Regions from separate parts of the Streptomyces sp. NPDC051664 genome, predicted to be linked through region 2. Evidence: riboswitches for the same ligand, from Rfam matches in the RefSeq annotation. Region 2 holds a riboswitch; each other region holds the start of a gene.
The links. A riboswitch is a leader RNA that binds a small molecule or an ion and turns the genes downstream of it on or off. The one in region 2 is predicted to bind S-adenosylmethionine.

Region 1 (6,792 bases), on a different contig from region 2:
CTGCTCTTCTACAACAAGAAGTACTTCAGCCGGGCGGGCCTGGACGCCCCGAAGACCTGGGACGACATCCGTGACGACGCCGTGGTGCTCAAGCAGCGTGGCGTCACCTACCCGTTCGCGCTGCCGCTCGGCCAGGAGGAGTCCCAGGCCGAGACCATGATGTGGCTGCTCAGTGGAGGCGGCGGCTACACGGACGACGTCGGCTCGTACGACATCGACTCGCCCGAGAACGTCAAGACGTTCGACTGGCTGAAGACGAACCTGGTCGACAAGGGGCTGGTCGGCCCCGTGGCCCCCGGAAAGCTGGACCGGGCGCAGGCGTTCGACGCGTTCACGAGCGGCAAGGTGGGGATGCTCAACGGGCACCCCACGCTGATGCAGGAGGCCGAGAAGAAGGGCGTCCAGGTCGGCATGGTGCCGCTGCCCGGCATCAACGGCCCGACCGAGGGGTCGATGGGCGTCGCCGACTGGATCATGGGCTTCAAGCAGAACAACCACCACGAGGCCATCGGCAAATTCTTCGACTACATGTTCGAGGACAAGAATGTGGTGGCCTTCGCCGACGAGTACGACCTGCTCCCGGTCACCGACAGCGCGTCCGAGTTGATGGAGACGGACGCCAAGCACAAGCCGCTTCGGAAGTTCCTGGAGGCGCTGCCGAACTCGGAGTTCTACCCCGTCGGCAAGACGTCGTGGGCGCGGACGAGCGAACTGGTCAAGCAGGACATCGGTAAGGCGGTGGAGCCGGGCGGCAGTCCGGCGGGTGTGCTGGCCGAGATCGCCCGGGGGGCGGCGACGGCGGAAGAGGCGGAGTAGCGGGATGAGGCGCGGGCGTTATGTTGGCTGATATGACCGCCTCCGAGAACGACTCCGCCGGTGCGGAGACCCCGGACACGACGCAGCCGGGGCTCTCCGAGCGGGAGCGTGCGGTGCTGGCCGTGGAACGGCGGTCGTGGCCCGGGCCAGGGGCGAAGGAGCGGGAGATCCGCGAGGGGCTGGGGATTTCGCCGACGCGCTACTACCAGCTGCTGAACGCGTTGCTGGACGACCGGCGGGCACTGGAGGCGGACCCGGTGACGGTCAACCGGCTGCGGCGAGTGCGGGAGGCCCGGCGGGCGAGGCGGTAGCCGGGGCGCTGCCCCGGAAAGCCCGGCCCCTGTGGTGTTCGAGGAGCGGGGGTCCGGGGCGGAGCCGCGGGTTTCGGACAGGGGCGGGGGCCGGACGACAGGCCCGCCGCAGGCGCACCCGTAGCCGCGCTCCGGCACCCCCGATAGGCTCGGCACATGGGCAGCAACCCAGAGCAACCCCTCCCCACCCCCACCACGCCGGCCGGCCGCGAAGGCCTCGCCGCCATCCTGGCCCGCCCCGACCGCGCCTTGGTCGCCCTCGATTTCGACGGCACCCTCGCCGACATAGTCCCGGACCCGGAGCAGGCCCGCGCCCACCCCGGCACCGTCCCGGCCATCGCCGCGCTCGCCCCGAAGGTCGCCTCCGTCGCCGTGATCACCGGCCGCCCGGCCGGTGTCGCAGTCCGGCACGGAGGTTTCGCGGGTGTCCCGGGCCTCGACCACCTCGTCGTCCTCGGTCACTACGGCGCCGAACGCTGGGACGCCGTCTCCAGCACCGTTCACGCGCCCGCCCCGCACCCCGGTGTGGCGGCGGTCCGCGCCGAACTCCCGGGCGTGCTGGACCGGTTCGACTCATGGCACGGCACATGGATCGAGGAGAAGGGTCAGGCGCTCGCCGTCCACACGCGCCGCGCCGCCGACCCGCAGGCCGCCTTCGACGCGCTGCGTGGCCCGCTGGGTGAGCTCGCGGCCCGGCACGGACTGATCGTCGAGCCGGGGCGCCTCGTCCTGGAACTGCGTCCGCCCGGCATGGACAAGGGCGTGGCGCTCGCGAAGTACGTACGGGAGACGGACGCCGAGTCCGTCCTGTACGCCGGGGACGACCTGGGCGACCTCGCCGCGTACGCCGCGGTGGAGAAGCTCCGCACGGAGGGCCCCGAGGGCATCCCGGGGCTGCTGGTGTGCAGCGGAAGCGCCGAAGTGCCGGAACTGGCCGAGCGGGCGGACCTGTTGCTGTCGGGTCCGGCGGCCGTGGTCGACTTCCTCGCGGCCCTCGCCCGGCGCCTCTGAACGATCGCCGCCGGACGGTCAGTCCCGCCGCAGCGCCTCCAACTGTTCCAGGAACCACCGCTGCGGCGGCAACGCGGTCGCCGCCGCAGCCAGCCGCTTCGATCGCTCCGCCCGCTCCCCGTCCGGCATCGTCAGCGCCTCGTGCAGCGCGACGGCCGTCGCCGACACGTCGTACGGGTTCACCACGATCGCGTCCGCGCCCAGCTCCTCGTACGCCCCCGCCTCCCGCGACAGCACCAGCGCGCAGCCCTGGTCGGAGACCACCGGAACCTCCTTCGCGACCAGGTTCATGCCGTCGCGGATCGGGTTGACGAGCGCCACGTCCGCCAGCCGGTACGCCCCCAGCGAGCGCGCGAAGTCGTCGTTCACATGCAGCAGGACCGGGGTCCAATCGGGCGTTCCGTACGCCTCGTTGATGTCGTCCGCCAGCCGCTGCACCTCGGCCGTGTACTCCCGGTACACCGCCAGGTCCTGCCGCGACGGGTACGCGAACGCCACATGCACCACCCGCTCGCGCCACTGCGGGCGGGTGTTCAGCAGCTCCCGGTACGCCAGCAGCCCGCGGACGATGTTCTTGGACAGTTCCGTACGGTCGACCCGCACGATCGTCTTCCGGCCGGGGCCGCCCACCTGCTCCCGCAGGATCGCCATCCGCTCGTCCACGTCCGCCTCGTGCGCGCGGCGGCGCAGGAAGTCCGCGTCCGCGCCCAGACCGTGCACGCCGATCCTCGTCCGGCCGGTGCCGCCCAGGACCTCCGTGCAGCAGGCGGTGAACGCGTCCGCCCACCGCCGGGTCAGGAAGCCCGCCCGGTCCGCGCCGAGCATGCCGCGCAGCAGCTGCTCCGCGATGTCGTCGGGCAGCAGGCGGAAGTAGTCGACCGGGGCCCACGGGGTGTGCGAGAAGTGGCCGATCCGCAGGTCGGGGCGGAGGTCGCGGAGCATGCCGGGGACCAGGGCCAGGTGGTAGTCCTGCACCAGCACCGCCGCGCCCTCGCCCGCCTCCTCGGCGAGCGCCTGCGCGAAGGCCAGGTTGTATGCCTCGAACGATGCCCACTGCCGGCGGAACTCCGCGTCGAAGACCGGCTCCAGCGGCGTCTGGTACAGCATGTGGTGGACGAACCAGAGCACCGAGTTCGCGATGCCGTTGTACGCGTCGGCGTGCACATCGGCGTCGATGTCGAGCATCCGTACGCCCGGCTCGGCGATCCCGCGCCGGACCGCCTCCCTGTCCCCGTCGCCGAGCGCCGCGCAGACCCACAGCTTGTCCTCGACGGCGCTCAGCCCGGAGACGAGTCCGCCGCCGCCCCGTTTGGCGCTGATCGAACCGTCCTCGCTCAGTGCGTACGAGACCGGGCCGCGGTTGGACGCGACGAGTACCTGGGCAGCAGACGTGATCACGTGCTCGGAGACCATGTTGCGGAATCTAGCCCGATCGCGAACCGCCCAAACGTGCGAAGTCAGACCACCTCAGGCGGCGCGGCGCGAAACGTACTCCCTGATCTCCTGCATCGGCGGCCGCTCCTCGGTGTCCACGGCGTGCGTGCGCGGTACGAAGCCGGTCTCGCCGCGTTCGAACTGGGTGAGGGATGGTCGTACCAAGTGGCCGCGCGAGAGGCGCAGTTGCGCCGTCCGGTAGATCGCCGCCGCCATCCGGCCCAGTGCCTGCCCGTCCTGATGGCGGTGCTTCCTGACCCCCACATCGACCTGTGCCAGCGCGTCCAGCCCCACGGTGTGCAGCGCATCCACGAGCAGGCCCAGTTCCACTCCGTAACCGACCGGGAACGGCAGCCGCTCCAGCAGCGAGCGCCGCACCGCGTACTCGCCGCCCAGCGGCTGGACGAAGCCGGCCAGCTGCGGCCAGTGCAGATTGAGCAGCGGGCGGGCCACCAGTTCCGTGACGCGACCCCCCTGGCCTGCTGTGTCTCCGAGCGGGCGGTCGTACATCGCCTTCACGAACTGCACCTCGGGATCGGTGAGCAGCGGGCCGATGATGCCGGAGACGAAGTCCGCGGAGAAGTCCTTCAGGTCGGCGTCTATGAAGCAGACGATGTCACCTTCGGTGACCAGGAGTGATCGCCAGAGAACCTCGCCCTTGCCGGGCACGGCGGGTATCCGCGGGAGTATGTCGTCACGGTGCACCACCCGGGCGCCCGCCTTCCGGGCGACCTCTGAGGTGGCGTCCGTCGACCCGGAGTCGATCACCAGCAGCTCGTCGACCAGCTGGACCTTCTCCATCAGCTCGACCCGAATCGTCTCGACGATCGCGCCGACCGTCGCCTCCTCGTTGAGGGCGGGCAGCACGACGCTCACACTTCCGCGCTGCGGATCCCTGGCCCTGGCGGCGACGAGCCGGTCCAGCGGGCGGTCGGCGGCCGACCAGGAGCGCCTGGTCAGCCAGCGTTCGACCTCTTCCAGCACGACCGATACTCCCTGTATGTGATCCATCTCGCGGTTCGGACGGCTATCTCAACCGTCCGATGCTTCGGTTACAGTCTTGAACAACGCGGATGACCCTCGCATGCCGGGGTCCTCCGCCGATAAATGCCTGGATCGATGATCCAGTGCCACAGCGCTCATCCAGAGGGACTGAGGGAACGGCCCGTTGAAGTCCCGGCAACCCTCCTGCCGACCGCGAGGTCAGGTGGGGAAGGTGCCAATTCCGTCTCGTGGCGAAATGCGTCGCGAGGAAGATGAGGAGAAAGGGCCTCGCCATCATGGCTACGCAGACCGTTGCAGTGAGCACCAATTCTTCCGCCGACGCTGTCGACCTCGGTCCCGCCGCGGCACTTTCCTGCCGCGAGTGCGGAGAGCGTTTCGAGCTCGGTCCCATTTTCGCCTGCGCGACCTGTTTCGGGCCGCTCGAAGTGGCGTACGACCTGCCGAGCGGCTCCCCGGACGAGCTGAAGAAGCGCATCGAGGCCGGCCCGAACAACATCTGGCGTTACGCGCCGCTGCTGCCGGTCCCCGCCGATGTCGCGGACAAGCCCAACATCAACCCCGGCTTCACCAAGCTGGTCAAGGCCGACAACCTCGCCCGCGAACTGGGCGTCACCGGCGGCCTGTACGTCAAGGACGACTCCGGCAATCCGACGCACTCCTTCAAGGACCGCGTCGTCGCGATCGCCGTCGAGGCCGCCCGCGCCTTCGGTTTCACCACTCTCTCCTGCTCCTCCACCGGCAACCTCGCCGGCGCCGTGGGCGCGGCCGCGGCCCGGGCCGGCCTGCGGTCCTGCGTGTTCATCCCGCACGACCTGGAGCAGGGCAAGGTCGTCATGGCCGCGGTGTACGGCGGTGAACTGGTCGGCATCGAGGGCAATTACGACGACGTCAACCGCTTCTGCTCGGAGCTCATCGGTGACCCGCTCGGCGAGGGCTGGGGCTTCGTCAACGTCAACCTGCGCCCGTACTACGGCGAGGGCTCCAAGACGCTCGCGTACGAGATCTGCGAGCAGCTCGGCTGGCGGCTGCCGGACCAGCTCGTCATCCCGATCGCGTCCGGCTCGCAGCTCACGAAGATCGACAAGGGTCTGCAGGAGCTGATCAAGCTCGGTCTCGTCGAGGACAAGCCGTACAAGATCTTCGGCGCCCAGGCCGAGGGCTGCTCCCCGGTCTCCACCGCCTTCAAGGCCGGTCACGACGTCGTACGCCCCCAGAAGCCGAACACGATCGCCAAGTCGCTGGCGATCGGCAACCCGGCCGACGGCCCCTATGTCCTGGACATCGCCCGCCGGACCGGCGGCGCCGTCGAGGACGTCGACGACGAGCAGGTCGTCGACGCGATCAAGCTGCTGGCACGCACCGAGGGCATCTTCGCGGAGACGGCCGGCGGGGTGACGGTCGGTGTGACGAAGAAGCTGATCGAGGCCGGCCTGCTGGACCCGACGCTCACCACCGTCGTCCTCAACACCGGTGACGGTCTGAAGACGCTGGACGCGGTCGCCCCGACCACCGGTCCGACGGCGACCATCCGGCCCAGCCTCGACGCGTTCCGCGCCGCCGGCCTGGCCCGCAGCTGACCCGACCACCGGGACGTCCATCCGTGACGTCCACCCGAGACGCAAGGAAGGCACCCACATGAGCGTCAAGGTCCGTATCCCCACCATCCTGCGCACCTACACGGGCGGTCAGGCCGAGGTCCCGGCCGAGGGCGCGACCCTCTCCCAGGTGATCGAGTCGCTGGAGCAGAACCACCCGGGTATCGCCGCGCGCGTCCTGGACGATCAGGGCAAGCTGCGGCGGTTCGTGAACGTGTACGTCAACGACGACGACGTGCGCTTCGAGGGTGGCCTGGAGGCGGCCACCCCGGACGGCGCCGGCATCTCGATCATCCCGGCCGTCGCGGGCGGCTGCTGACCCTCCGTCGCCCCGGCGCGGACTCTCCGTGGCCCCCGCGGCCGACTTCACAGCGTCACCGGAATTGCCCCCTCTGCGAGGTAAGCGGAGGGGGCAATTCTGCATGGTTAAGCGCGGTACAGTTGGGAAGTCCCCTCCGCTGCCCGTGCCGACCGCATATGAGAATGCGCCCGCCCGCGACAAGATGCAGCCAAAGTGTTCGAACTCCTTGTGTCATAAGTGGCCTTTGCCCGGCCCGAGTTGCCCTGGAATCGCATAAATTCCGCATATTCGGGCGTTCGGTGCTGCCCAGAATTCTCGT
Region 2 (6,792 bases):
TCATGCTCTGTTCATGATCGAACGGCGGGCTGTGACGGGTGGACTGACCGGCAGACTCCTGCGCGCCGCCACCGCGGGCGGCGCCCCGGTGACGTATGCCCTCATCGGCCTGTGCTGTGCCGTCTTCCTGATCAGCCCGCTCTCCGGGTTCAACCCCACGTACGGCACCGCCGACACCCTGCTCGCCGCCCAGGCCGGGTACTTCGAGCGCTGGGGGGTGATCCCCACCGAGCTGTGGGGCGGCTCCGCACATGCCCTGCTCACCCCGCTGACCGCACTCTTCGTGCACGGCAGCTGGCTGCATCTGCTCGGCAACATGCTCTTCCTGTACGTCTTCGGGGCGATGGCCGAGGAGCGGATGGGCCGTGCGGAGTTCGCCTTCTTCTATCTCGGCTGCGGCTATCTCGCCCTGCTGGCGTACGCGGCGGCGCACGCCGACTCCGACCAGACCCTCGTCGGCGCCTCGGGGGCGATCTCCGCGGTGCTCGGGGCGTTCCTGTACCTGTTCCCCCGGGCCCGGGTCACCAGCCTCTTCCCGTTCCTGCTCTTCCTGCCACTGCGCTTTCCCGCCTGGATCGTGCTGATCTTCTGGTTCGTCCTGCAGTGGATGGCCGCGCAGGGTGCGGGCAGCGGACCGGGGGTGGCCTATCTCGCCCATGTGGTCGGCTTCGCCACCGGCTTCCTCTACGCCTGGGGGCGCTACCGCCGTGGGGCTAGAGTGAAGACTCCAGCCACGGCCACCGAGGGAGAAAGCCAGCCGTGATCACCGCGATCGTGCTCATCAAAACCAGCGTGGACCGGATTCCCGAGATCGCCGAGTCCATCGCGGCGCTGGACAGCGTCAGCGAGGTCTTCTCGGTCACCGGTACGTACGACCTGATCGCCATGGTCCGGGTGGCCAAGCACGACGATCTGGCGGATGTCATCCCCGGCCGGATCAGCAAGATCCCGGGTGTCGAGGGCACCGACACGCATGTCGCGTTCCGTACGTACTCGCAGCACGACCTGGAAGCGGCCTTCGCCATCGGTCTCGACGCATAGGTACGCCACATCACGGCGTAATACTTCGGCCGGGGACGGGCAGCTGCCCGTCCCCGGCCGAAGTATTACGGCCTCGGTTCCCGGCCGGTCAGACCTGAGCCGTGCCCCGGTCCGGGACGCAGCGGCCGTCCTCGGTGCGGTACTTCCACTGGGCCCCTTCGCTCACCAGCACCTTGACCGCGCGGACGAAGCGCTCGATGTGCTCGTCCGGCGTACCGGCGCCGAAGCTGACCCGGATCGCGTTCAGCGAACGCTCGCCCGGCTCGGCCTCCGGCGCGCCGCACTCGCCCGGGTCCTGCGGGTCGCTGCCGAGCAGGGTGCGCACCAGCGGGTGGGCGCAGAACAGTCCGTCGCGTACCCCGATGCCGTACTCGGCGGAGAGCGCCGCGGCAAAGTGCGAGCTGTTCCAGCCCTCCACCACGAAGGAGATGACGCCGACCCGCGGGGCGTCGTCACCGAACAGCGACAGCACCTTGACCTGGGGGACCTCGGCGAGGCCTTCGCGGACCCGGGTGACGAGCTGCTGCTCGCGGGCGACGAGGCGGTCGAAGCCGGCCTCGGTGAGCGCCTTGCAGGCGGAGGCGATGGAGTAGACGCCGATGACGTTGGGCGAACCGGCCTCGTGCCGGGCGGCGGTGGAGTGCCACTCCACGTCCACACCGCCGTCGGTGCGCCGGGCGACCTTCCGGGAGGCGCCGCCACCGGCCAGGTACGGCTCGGCGTCCTGCAGCCAGTCGGCGCGGCCCGCGAGGACACCGGAGCCGAACGGCGCGTACAGCTTGTGTCCGGAGAAGGCGACCCAGTCGACGTCGAGCTCGTCGATGTCGACCGGGTGGTGCGGCGCGAGCTGTGCGGCATCCAGCACGATCCGGGCGCCGTGGGCGTGGGCGGCGGCGGCCAGCTCCTTCACCGGCCACAGCTCACCGGTGACGTTCGAGGCGCCGGTGACGCAGACCAGCGCGGGGCCGTGGGGGTCACGGCCGGCGAGCGCCCGCTCCAGCGTCTCGACGGCCTGGGCCGGGGTGCGGGGAGCGTTGAGGTAGGTGACACGGGCGTCGCGCCAGGGCAGCAGCGAGGCATGGTGCTCGGTCTCGTACACGAAGACCTGACAGTCGGCGGGCACCGCCGCGGCCAGCAGGTTCAGCGAATCCGTCGTCGACCGGGTGAAGATCACCTGGTCCCCGGCGCGGCAGCCGAGGAACTCCGCAACCGCCTTGCGGCTGTTCTCGAAGAGGTCCGTGGAGAGCTGCGAGAGGTAGCCGGCGCCGCGGTGGACGCTGCCGTAGTACGGGGCGTAGGCGGCGACGTCGTCCCACACCCGCTGCAGGGCCGGGGCACTGGCCGCGTAGTCCAGGGCGGCATAAGTGACTTCTCCGCCGGTAACGAGCGGAACGGTCACATCCTTTCCCAGAACAGGCAGCGGGGAACAAATGGACCGGTCGGTGGCAGCGGTGACAACAGACATGGCGAACTCCCGTAAGAGGCAGGCGAATTCACTGCGCCGGCGGGTACGCGGCAGCGCAGGAGGAAGAAAAAGGGGGTGCGGAGAGGGGCCGGACGGGGCCCTATCGCATTCGCTTGCTCACAAGAGGCTCCTTGAGGACCAGGACCCCAGGGATGTGACATTCACAGATGTCGAGGGGTCCGCGCTTGCCGCAGACCTCGCTGCCTACGGCCTGGTCTTCACCCGGGGCACCCCGCCACGGACGGAGGGTTGCCGGACAGCGGGCCGGGGCCGTAGTCGCTGTCACTCATGACCTGACCAGCATCTTGCCATACGTGCGTCGACGTGCAAGGCGCAGTCCAAGATCTGGACTGCGCCCCGGTCCGCATTTCCCGTTCGGTCAGGCGTTGCTGACCGTCACCCAGCGATCCAGCGCCGCCCGGGCCGCACCCGAGTCGATGGACTCGGCGGCCTTGGCGATCCCGGCGGCCAGTTGCTCGTTCAACGTGCCCTCGCCCGGGTCCAGCGCCACCAGCGCCGCCGCCGAGTTGAGCAGCACCGCTTCGCGTACCGGACCGGTCTCACCGGCCAGCAGCCGGCGGGCCACATCGGCGTTGTACGAGGCGTCGGCGCCGCGCAACGCCTCGACGGGAACCAGCTGGAGGCCGACGTCGCGCGGGTCGAAGGCCTCGTCGCGTACCTCGCCGTCCCGGACCACCCAGATCCGGGAGGTCGCCGTGGTCGTCAGCTCGTCCAGACCGTCGTCGCCGCGGAAGACCAGCGCCGAGTTGCCGCGCGCCGCGAGCACGCCCGCGACGATGGGGGCCATCTTCAGATCGGCGACACCGATGGCCTGGGCGCGCACCTGGGCCGGGTTGGTGAGCGGACCGAGGATGTTGAACGTGGTCTGCGCGCCGAGCTCCTTACGGGCCCGCGCCGCGTACCGCAGGGCGGGGTGGAACTTCACCGCGAAGCAGAAGGTGATACCTGCCTCCTCCGCCACCTCGACGACGCGCTGCGGGGCCAGCTCCAGATTGACGCCGAGCTTCTCCAGGACGTCGGAGGCGCCACTGGCCGAGGAGGAGGCGCGGTTGCCGTGCTTGACGACCTTGGCTCCGGTGCCCGCGACGACGATCGCGGACATCGTGGAGATGTTGACCGTCTTGGCGAGGTCGCCGCCGGTTCCGACGATGTCGACCGTGCGGCCCGGCACCTGGATCGTGGTGGCGTGCTCGTACATGGCGCGGACGAGTCCGGTGACCTCGTCGACGGTCTCGCCCTTGGCGCGCAGGGCGACGGCGAAACCGGCGATCTGCACGTCGGTCGCCTCGCCGCTCATGATGTTGTCCATCGCCCACGCGGTGTCGTCGGCGGTCAGGTCCTGGCCGCGCAGCAGAGCGTTCAGCACGCCGGGCCAGGAACGAGCCGCCACGCTGTCGCCGCCGACCGGGGTCACAACGTTCATGGTCCGCTCCTGGGGGTCCACAGCCGAAAAGGGTATGGACCCCACCCTATCGAGCGCCCGGGACAGCAAAGAGCCCCGTCCATCGAATGGACGGGGCTCCCGCTGTGGCGATCAGTCGAGGCGATCAGTGGTGGCCGTGGCCGCTGGTGATCTCCTTGTACTCCTCGGCAGTGGGCTTTTCGATCTGGTTGTGCTCGCCGAAGTAACCCTTGCTGAGCTTGGCCCGCAGCCTCTGCATCGCGGGCACCTTGCGCTCGACACCGTTCTCGTCGACCGTCGGGCCGATCTCGACCGGCTTGTACTGCTCGTGCGCGGTGAGCGTGTGCAGCTGCGCGGGGTTGAGCGGCTCGTGGATCTCGACGAACTCACCGTGCGGCAGGCGCTTGATGATGCCGGACTCGCGTCCGTGCAGCACCTTCTCCCTGTCGCGACGCTGAAGGCCGAGGCAGATCCGCTTCGTGACGAGGAACGCCAGGACCGGGCCCACGAAGATGAAGATCCGGACGAACCACGAGATGGAGTTCAGCGAGAGATCGAAGTGCGTGGCCCAGAGGTCGTTACCACCGCCGATGAAGACGATGATGTACTCCGCGATCCAGGCGACGCCGAAGGCCGTCCGGGTCGGGGCGTTGCGCGGGCGGTCCAGGATGTGGTGCTCGCGCTTGTCCCCGGTGACCCAGGACTCGACGAACGGGTAGACCGCGATCACGGCCAGCACCAGGCCGAAGGCCATCAGCGGGATGAACACGCCCAGGACGAGCGTGTGACCCCACAGGTTGATCTCCCAGCCAGGCATCACTCGGATCAGACCCTCGGCGAAGCCCATGTACCAGTCGGGCTGGGCGCCGGTGGACACCTGGTCCGGGCGGTACGGACCGATGGCCCAGATCGGGTTGATCGAGGCGATCGCCGCGATGACCGCGATGACACCGAAGACCAGGAAGAAGAAGCCTCCGGCCTTCGCCATGTAGATCGGCAGCAACGGCATACCGACCACGTTCTTGTTGGTGCGGCCGGGACCCGCGAACTGCGTGTGCTTGTGGAAGAAGACCAGGATCAGGTGGCCGACCACGAGGCCGAGCATGATGCCCGGCAGCAGCAGGATGTGGATCGAGTAGAACCGGGCGACGAAGTCGCCGCCGGGGAACTCTCCGCCGAACAGGAACATCGAGATGTACGTGCCGACGATCGGCGTGGCCAGGATCGCGCCCTGGGTGAAGCGGACACCCGTACCCGAGAGCAGGTCGTCCGGGAGCGAGTAGCCCGTGAAGCCGGTGAACATACCCAGCACGAACAGCAGGAAGCCGAACAGCCAGTTGATCTCACGCGGCTTGCGGAACGCACCCGTGAAGAAGACGCGCATCATGTGCACGAACATGGCGGCGAGGAAGATCAGCGCGGCCCAGTGGTGGATCTGGCGGACCAGCAGACCACCGCGGATGTCGAAGCTGATGTCCAGCGTCGAGGCGTAGGCCTCGGACATCCGGATGCCCTGCATCGGCTCGTACGAGCCGTGATACACGACCTCGTTCATGCTCGGGTGGAAGAACAGCGTCAGATACACACCCGTGAGGATGATGATGATGAAGCTGTAGAGGGCGACTTCACCGAGCATGAAGGACCAGTGGTCCGGGAAGATCTTGCGCATGTTGGCCTTGGCCAGGGAGTAGATCCCGAGCCGGCCGTCCGCCCAGTCGGCCACCCGCTCACCGGCGGGCGCCTTGCGCTTCGTGTCGGTCGCAGTACTCATCCGCGCTCCCAGAATGCAGGACCGACGGGCTCTTCGAAGTCACCGAGCGCCGCGAGGTTGCCCTCGCTGTTCACACCGATCCGCAGCTGCGGAAGGGAGTGACCGGCCGGACCGAAGATGACGCGGGCGCCGTCGGAGAGGTCGAAGGTGGACTGGTGGCACGGGCAGAGCACATGGTGCGTCTGCTGCTCGTACAGGCTGATCGGGCAACCGACGTGGGTGCAGATCTTCGAGAAGGCCACGATGCCCTCGTGGGCCCACTCGCGCTCACGCTTGTCCTTGATGTTCTCCGGCTGGATACGGATGATCATCAGCGCAGCCTTGGCGATCTGCGTCTGGAAGTCGTGAGCGTCCTCCGTCAGGCCCTCGGGCATGGCGAAGGTCAGCGAACCGACGGCGACGTCCTCGGGACGCAGCGGCTCCATCGTGTTCATGTTGATGAGCTGCTTGCCCTTGGACCACAGGGTCTGACGGAGCTTCTTCTCCGGCAGCGGGCCGAGGTCGCGCAACAGCATCACGCCGGAGAGCGGCACCAGGGCCAGCGCACCGAACAGGGTGTTGCGGATCAGCTTGCGCCGGCCGAACGCGGACTCCTCGGCACCGGCCGCGAAGTCGGCGAGAACCTTCGCCTTGACCTCGGGCTCCGCCTCGATGGCGTGCCGGTCGTCGGCGACCTCTTCGTCGGACATCAGGGTGCGCGCCCAGTGGACGGCGCCCGCGCCGATCGTGAAGAGCGCCACGCCCAGGGTCAGCCCGAGGGAGAAGTTGAGCGCGCTCACATGGCCGAACGGCCAGATGAACACGATCTTGTCCACCGGGAAGATGACGTACGAGGCGATGAAGCCGACGGTCGCCAGCATGGACAGCACGAACAGGAACGCGACCGTGCGCTCGGAGCGCTTTGCGGCCTGTTCGTCGATGTCCTGGATGCGCGGCCGGTGGGCCGGCAGCCCCGGGTCGGCGAACGGGTCGTCCGCGCCCTCTACCGCGCCGTGCGCGGCTTCCTGCTCAGCGGGCAGGTTCTCTTCTGGAATCTTCTCTTGGCTACTCATGACTTCTTGGCCTTAGCGGTGTGGGCCGCGACCCAAACGG
Region 3 (6,792 bases), on a different contig from region 2:
CCTTGTCGTGACCGACTCCCGTGGCACCTATGTGACAACGCCCGAACATCAAACGGCTGCCATCATCCGCCAGTCAGCAGCCCCGGCGCTGGAGGTGGGCTCCGGTGGCCCCCAGGGTGTGCGGAGAGATACAGGATCCGGGGGACCGGGGGAGTGACGGACGGTCTCGGTGCTGACGGGGTGGCGGGGGTTGGGTAGGGTTGCCGCGGTTCTGTGGCAGCGGTCGGTCGCGTTGGAGTCGACGCGCACGGGCCGTGACGGAGGTGGTTTGGGTGGAGCTGGCCACGGCCTTCAACGACGCGTGGCACAGGCAGCCGGATCCGGCGGATCGGCCCGACGATCGTCGGCCGTCGAACCCGCAGTGGGTGCTCGTCTCGGCCCTGTGGTTGCTCGCCGCGTGGACACTGGAATCCACACCCGGGTGGGCGTCGACGCTCGTGCTCAACAAGACCGGTGACCGCCGCGACGAGGCATGGCCGGCTCCGCCCGAGCAGCTTGCCGCGATCGCGGACCTGCCGGAGGTCACGGGCGCTGTCCCATACGCCACCATGTTGTCGAAGGACGACCACTCCACGCCGCCCGAGGAACTGGTCTCGCTCATCGCCGGGGCGGCCCACGTCCACGACGCGCGTCGGACGTCGTTGGTGCGGTACCTCGCGAACGAGGCAGCCTGCCGGAAGGGCGACCTGCTCCGCCTCACCACGACCGACGATGATCCAGCCCTGCACCTGTTGCACCGGGATTACTACGGCACGGTGCGGATCACCCTCGCGCCGGCGCCGACGACGCAGCAGCCGCCGGTCATCGCGGATGACGGTGCCGACGGCGCCATCCGTACCCGGATCTCCTGCCTCGCCACGCTTCTGAGCGACCTCCTCATGGTGAACAACAACAACTCCGTCGACTTCCGGTTCCGGATCGGCACGCTCCCCGAAAACGACACGCAGGACGACGACCGCCTCGCCGCCGCCACCCGCTGGTGGTCGGCCACCCGCGACGACGCCGAAGAGTACGCCGACGAAGAACCGACGTTTCGCCCGATCACGTTCACCGAACTGCGGACGTCGCTCCACATGGACGCCCGGCTCTCCCTCGTCGACATCTGGGACGGCTCGTGGAGCGGCATCCATGAGATGCCCGAGATCCCGGCCGACCACGTCGTGACTCATCTTGTCGACGACCTGGTCGACGTCATCGACGGTCGGCTGGGCGGCGCGCTCGTCGCGGCGAACGGGTACCTGCCCACCGGGTGGCCGCCGGCGGACCCAACCGACGAGGACGACGAGGGCGCGTACACATACGTGCTGTTTGTCCTCGGCAACGAGGTGGGCGTCCTCGACATCGACCGGTCCTGCTGAACGCGTGTCCCGCTGTCGGCGCGGCCGGCGTCGCATGCCAGACCACCTGCACCGCCCGTCGTGAACTGTTCGGTCGCCTGGGTGGCCAGGAACCGCCTGGGGCCGCGCGGTCGTCGCACGTCCTGCCGGTTGATCGAGGTGCAGCGCCGTCATCTACCCACGAACCAGGCATGCCTGCGGTCGCAAGCCGAGCGCCGCGGCGGCCGCCTCATAGGGGTCTGGGTGGGGCTTGGTACGTGCGCTCTCGCCCTCTTCATCACCGGCGAGGAGATCCTCATGAGCGGCGGCTCCAGCGAATGGCGGGACACGGCCGGGGCGGGTTCGCCGCCCTCGGCCCGCCTGATCAGGCCGCTTCCGTGAGGGGTTCCTCGGCCCAGATGGTTTTGCCGCGGTCTTCGTAACGCGTTCCCCACCGCTGGGCGAAACTGCGACACCAGCAGTAGACCGCGGCCCGCCCCCGTCGGTCGTGCGGGCGTGCTTCAGGTGCGGAGCGGCGCGTTGTGGTTGGTCAGCACGGTGATGGAGCGGCGCTGGGCGTCCTCGTCGGCGGCGACGAACTCGGGGTTGCCGACGACGTGTTCGCCGGCGTCGATGTCGACGTAGGCTCGCTCCCGGAGACGGTCGGCTGGGAGAAGTAACCCACGCCCGCACCGGGTGCCCGGACAGATCCCCCGGATCGGCGGAGCCGAGTGGCAGGCCGAGGCGGGGGATCGCTCGTGCGTCATGTCGAGGTGAGTCCACGGTGCGCGGCCCGCTTGATCGGCAGTAACGGGAGACCGCGCCGATGACCTCGGCTAACCGGCTGTGTGGGCCGGACTGCGGTGCTCAGGTGCTTCGGAAACGGCGAATGGACAGGTACATCTCGCAGCCGAGGCAGTAGCCGAAGGCCGCGTTGAGAAAGGCCGCAGCAAGGGCGAGCGCGGTGGCGGCCAGGCCGAGCCACTCAGCTCCGGCGAGGTAGCCGACGGTGCCGACCAGGCCGAAGCCGAAGCCCACGCCCTGGGCGAAGCGGGGCGGACGGGCATCCTCCAGTTCGCGCGGCGGGGCGAGTCCGGGCCGAATCGCGACTCGGAACAGCCAGCCGTACGGGGAGTACTGCAGGCCGCCGAACGCGCCGAGCGCGAAGATCGCGGTCTGCACGGCCAGCAGGACGCCGCTGCCAGTGATCAGTACCGCGCAGAGGACAAGTGTGGTGAGCGCGGCGGCAAAGCGGGTGCCGCGCGGGTCTATCTGCATGAGAAGGACTCCGGGACGAGGGGAGGAGGGCAATCGGGCAGGCGCGGGTGTCAGCGACAGCGGCACGCTGTGACCCGGCAGAGGTCGACCACGCGACGAGTGGTCAGCCCCAGCGGCCGGGGAGCGGAGTCCATGGCCGTCATCGTAGCGGTGCGGCACCGAGCGGTCGATGGTCAGTTGGGATGGGGGAGTGGGCGGTGGTGCAGACTGGTTGTATGACCGGGTTGGTGGTGTGTGTCGCGGTGCTCGTTCTGGCGAGCATCTTCGCGGTGGTGCAGGCGGCGCGCAGCGGCAGGCTCCGGTTGCGGCCCATGGATGGTGCGGTGCGCTTGTCGTCGGCGGAGATCGGGGCCGAGCTGGGGGAGCGGGTGACGCTGCTTCAGTTCTCCACTGCCTTCTGCCAGCCATGCCGGGCGACGCGGCGGATGCTGGCCGAGGTCGCCGGGACGGTGCCGGGAGCGGCGCATGTGGAAATCGACGCGGAGGACCGGCTTGAGCTGGTGAGGCGGCTGAAGATTCTGCGCACGCCGACCGTGTTTGTTCTCGACGCGAGCGGCCGGGTTGTCGTCAGTGCGTCCGGGCAGCCCAGGCGTGCGGACGTGATCGCGGCCATCGGTAAGGCAACCGGGGCCTCCACCGCCCGATCGTGATCAAGCAGCTCGCTGCTGAGTCCGTTCTCCGATGCAGGCTGCCGGCCGGACGACCATTTCCGGAACGGACCACCCCTGGGGGCGTTCGCCGAATCGGCTGCCCAGAGGTGCAACCGGACAGGGAGGCCCAGGCTGGTGTTGCTGGTGAACCACTCGGTGTGGTCGACCAGATACTTACGCCAGCCGCGCGTTCGCCGTGGACCAAGACCTGCGTCCGCGTTCGTTGCGAGGCGGCCGTTCGTACGGCCGCCTCCCACACCTGTGCTGTCTGGTTCTACGAGTCGATCGGATTCGCTCTGCGCCGCCGCACCAACTACCTGGCCGCCGCACCAACTACCTGTTGGCGCGTAGCCGGGACGGCCGGACGGAACAGATGGCGCAGCTGTGTTGTTGTGCGTCGTGGCGATATGGGCATGACTATGATCTCCGGACGTTGCGCGGCGCTGCCGCCCCGCGTAGCGTTCCGGGCAGGTTATGAGTGTCAGCGTCAAGCCCTGGCTTGCTGACCGGCAACCCTCCTGCGCGGCGGGGTGCTCCAGGTGACGACCAGGCGGGGCCTGTCCGGGTTTCGCAAGCGCGAGGCCCTCGGGCCCGCCGAGCCGGAAGGGCGGAGGTGACGGTCATGCCACCCGTGTCCTGCCCGCCTGTCAGGGTTCTTGTCCCGCGGCGCAGCGTCCACCTGTACTCCCGGCCCCACATCGACCTGCAGCGTGTGGCCGGCGCGCTCTGTTGTTCCTGACCTGCTCTCCCGCCGCCGAACCTCCGGACGAGAGTCGGCGATCACATACGGTCGATCAGGAAGGCACCCCTTTCGTGTCCTCATCTCCTTCTTCGCTGTCTTCATCGCTTCACCTCGCCGTGGCCCTCGACGGCGCGGGCTGGCACCCGGCCGCCTGGCGCGAGCCGGTGGCCCGACCCAGGGACCTGCTCACTGCCACGTACTGGTCCGACATCATCACGGAGGCCGAACACGGCCTGCTGGACTTCGTGACGATCGAGGACGCACTCGGGCTCCAGTCCTCGCGCTTCACGGAGCCCGACAGTCGTACCGACCAGGTGCGTGGGCGGCTGGACGCGGTGCTCATCGCCGCCCGCGTGGCCCCGCTGACCCGGCACATAGGGCTCATACCGACCGTGGTCGCCACCCACACCGAGCCGTTCCACATCTCCAAGGCGATCGCCACCCTCGACTATGTGAGCACCGGTCGTGCCGGCCTGCGGATCCAGGTGTCGGCGCGGCAGAACGAGGCGGCCCACTTCGGCCGCCGTGCGTTTCCGCGTTTCCGCATCGAGGATCTGGACGGCCCGGCCGTACGGGAGCTGACCGCCGAACTCTTCGAGGAGGCCGGCGACTACGTCGATGTGGTGCGCCGCCTGTGGGACAGCTGGGAGGACGACGCCGATATCCGGGACGCCGCCACAGGCCGCTTCATCGACCGCGACAAGCTGCACTACATCGACTTCGAGGGCAGACACTTCAGCGTCAAGGGCCCCTCGATCACACCCCGGCCACCACAGGGACAGCCGGTCGTCAGCGCTCTGGCGCACCAGAGTGTGCCCTTCCAACTGGTAGCTCGTTCAGCCGACATCGGGTACGTCACCCCGCACGACACCGACGAGGCCCGCGCAATCGTCGACGAGATCCGCGGCGAACAGGCTGCGGCGGGGCGCGCGGAGGACCCCCTGCACATCTTCGGCGACCTGGTGGTGTTCCTCGACGACGACCCTGCAGCGGCGACGGCCCGCCGAGACCGCCTGGACGGCCTCGCGGGTTACGCCTACACCAGTGACGCGAAGGTGTTCACCGGCACGCCCGCGCAGCTGGCGGACCTGCTCCTGGAGTGGCAGCGGGCCGGACTGGCCGGCTTCCGGCTGCGCCCCGCCGTGATCGGCCACGACCTCGAGGCGATCACCCGCGGTCTGGTGCCCGAACTGCAGCGCCGCGACGCCTTCCGGCGCGCCTATGAGGCCGACACCCTGCGCGGGCTGCTCGGGCTCACCCGCCCCGTCAACCGCTACGCCACCGTCTGAGCCGGAGGGACCACGACCATGAGCACCAGCAAGGGATCCGGCAAGCCACTCAAGCAGATACATCTCGCGGCCCACTTCCCCGGCGTCAACAACACCACCGTGTGGAGCGCCCCCGAGGCCGGCAGCCACATCGAGTTCAGCTCGTTCACGCACTTCGCGCGCACCGCCGAACGCGCCAAGTTCGACTTCCTGTTCCTCGCCGAAGGGCTGCGGCTGCGCGAACAGGGAGGGGAGATCTATGACTTGGACGTGGTGGGGCGCCCCGACACCTTCACCGTGCTGTCCGCCCTCGCCGCTGTCACCGAACACGTCGGTCTGACCGGCACCATCAACTCCACCTTCAATGAGCCCTACGAAGTGGCCCGCCAGTTCGCCAGCCTCGATCACCTCTCGGGCGGGCGCGCAGCGTGGAACGTCGTCACCTCGTGGGACGCCTTCACCGGCGAGAACTTCCGCCGTGGCGGCTTCCTCCCGCAGGAGGAGCGGTACTCCCGGGCCAAGGAGTTCCTGGCCACCGCGAACGAACTGTTCGACTCGTGGCATGGTGACGAGATCGTCGCCGACCAGCAGGCCGGCTCCTTCCTCCGGGACGCGCGGGCCGGAGCTTTCATGCACAAGGGACAACACTTCGACATCGAAGGGCAGTTCAACGTCCCGCGTAGCCCGCAGGGCCGTCCGGTGATCTTCCAGGCCGGCGACTCCGACGAAGGCCGCGAGTTCGCGGCCTCCAGCGCCGACGCGATCTTCAGCCGGTACAGCGCTCTCAAGGAAGGTCAGGCGTTCTACACGGACGTCAAGGGCCGCCTCGCCCGCCACGGCCGGACCCACGACCAACTGCTGATCCTGCCCGCCGCGACCTTCGTCCTCGGTGACACGGACGCCGATGCGCAGGAGATGGCCCGCGAGGTGCGCCGCCAGCAGGTCAGCGGCGCCACCGCGATCAAGCACCTGGAGTTCGTCTGGAACCGCGACCTGTCCGGGTACGACCCGGAGGGGCCACTTCCCGACATCGACCCGGACCTCGGCGAGCACACCATCGCCCGCGGCCGCGCGCAGGTACGGATGTACCGCGACCCGCTGGCCACAGCCCGGGAGTGGCGGGAGCTCGCGGCCGCGAACAAGTGGTCGATCCGCGACCTGGTCATCGAGACCGGCAACCGCCAGGCCTTCGTCGGCTCCCCGGCCACCGTCGCCGAGACCATTGACTCCTTCGTCCAGGCCGACGCCAGCGACGGCTTCATCCTCGTCCCGCACATCACCCCCAGCGGGCTGGACGCCTTCGCCGACACCGTTGTCCCGCTGTTGCAGGAGCGCGGCGTGTTCCGCACGGAGTACGAGGGCAGGACCCTGCGCGACCACCTCGGCCTGGCCCATCCCGATGCCGACTCGCCGGTTGAGCGGGTGGCGTCATGAAGTTCCTGGCCATCACTCTCATCATCCACGCCCCGGACCCGGTGACCGGCGTCAGGAAGCCGACCAACGAACGCTTCCGCGAGGTGATCGACAACGCGGTGCTG

Region 1: another riboswitch for S-adenosylmethionine. It lies ahead of thrC (threonine synthase); the one in region 2 lies ahead of ACIA8E_RS09805 (aminotransferase class V-fold PLP-dependent enzyme).
Region 3: another riboswitch for S-adenosylmethionine. It lies ahead of ACIA8E_RS27160 (putative leader peptide); the one in region 2 lies ahead of ACIA8E_RS09805 (aminotransferase class V-fold PLP-dependent enzyme).

The regions. Positions count from the first base shown of each region.
Region 1 covers NZ_JBITCU010000016.1:23,076-29,867, forward strand. Annotated here, with positions in the region: gene ACIA8E_RS26385 (ABC transporter substrate-binding protein) at 1-816, shown strand, start outside; gene ACIA8E_RS26390 (DUF3263 domain-containing protein) at 849-1,127, shown strand; gene otsB (trehalose-phosphatase) at 1,284-2,138, shown strand; gene ACIA8E_RS26400 (trehalose-6-phosphate synthase) at 2,157-3,551, opposite strand; gene ACIA8E_RS26405 (glucosyl-3-phosphoglycerate synthase) at 3,606-4,556, opposite strand; SAM riboswitch class I at 4,709-4,835, shown strand; gene thrC (threonine synthase) at 4,853-6,154, shown strand; gene ACIA8E_RS26415 (MoaD/ThiS family protein) at 6,213-6,491, shown strand.
Region 2 covers NZ_JBITCU010000004.1:166,626-173,417, reverse strand. Annotated here, with positions in the region: gene ACIA8E_RS09815 (rhomboid family intramembrane serine protease) at 14-763, shown strand; gene ACIA8E_RS09810 (Lrp/AsnC family transcriptional regulator) at 760-1,041, shown strand; gene ACIA8E_RS09805 (aminotransferase class V-fold PLP-dependent enzyme) at 1,130-2,506, opposite strand; SAM riboswitch class IV at 2,683-2,800, opposite strand; gene trpD (anthranilate phosphoribosyltransferase) at 2,886-3,950, opposite strand; gene ACIA8E_RS09795 (cytochrome bc complex cytochrome b subunit) at 4,075-5,700, opposite strand; gene ACIA8E_RS09790 (Rieske 2Fe-2S domain-containing protein) at 5,697-6,752, opposite strand; gene ACIA8E_RS09785 (c-type cytochrome) at 6,749-6,792, opposite strand, start outside.
Region 3 covers NZ_JBITCU010000017.1:13,733-20,524, reverse strand. Annotated here, with positions in the region: gene ACIA8E_RS27190 (GntR family transcriptional regulator) at 1-157, shown strand, start outside; gene ACIA8E_RS27185 (hypothetical protein) at 273-1,358, shown strand; gene ACIA8E_RS27180 (hypothetical protein) at 1,581-1,718, shown strand; gene ACIA8E_RS27175 (hypothetical protein) at 1,838-2,083, opposite strand; gene ACIA8E_RS27170 (DUF4395 domain-containing protein) at 2,184-2,594, opposite strand; gene ACIA8E_RS27165 (TlpA family protein disulfide reductase) at 2,810-3,244, shown strand; SAM riboswitch class IV at 3,715-3,827, shown strand; gene ACIA8E_RS27160 (putative leader peptide) at 3,867-3,983, shown strand; gene ACIA8E_RS27155 (LLM class flavin-dependent oxidoreductase) at 4,058-5,275, shown strand; gene ACIA8E_RS27150 (NtaA/DmoA family FMN-dependent monooxygenase) at 5,294-6,688, shown strand; gene ACIA8E_RS27145 (LLM class flavin-dependent oxidoreductase) at 6,685-6,792, shown strand, end outside.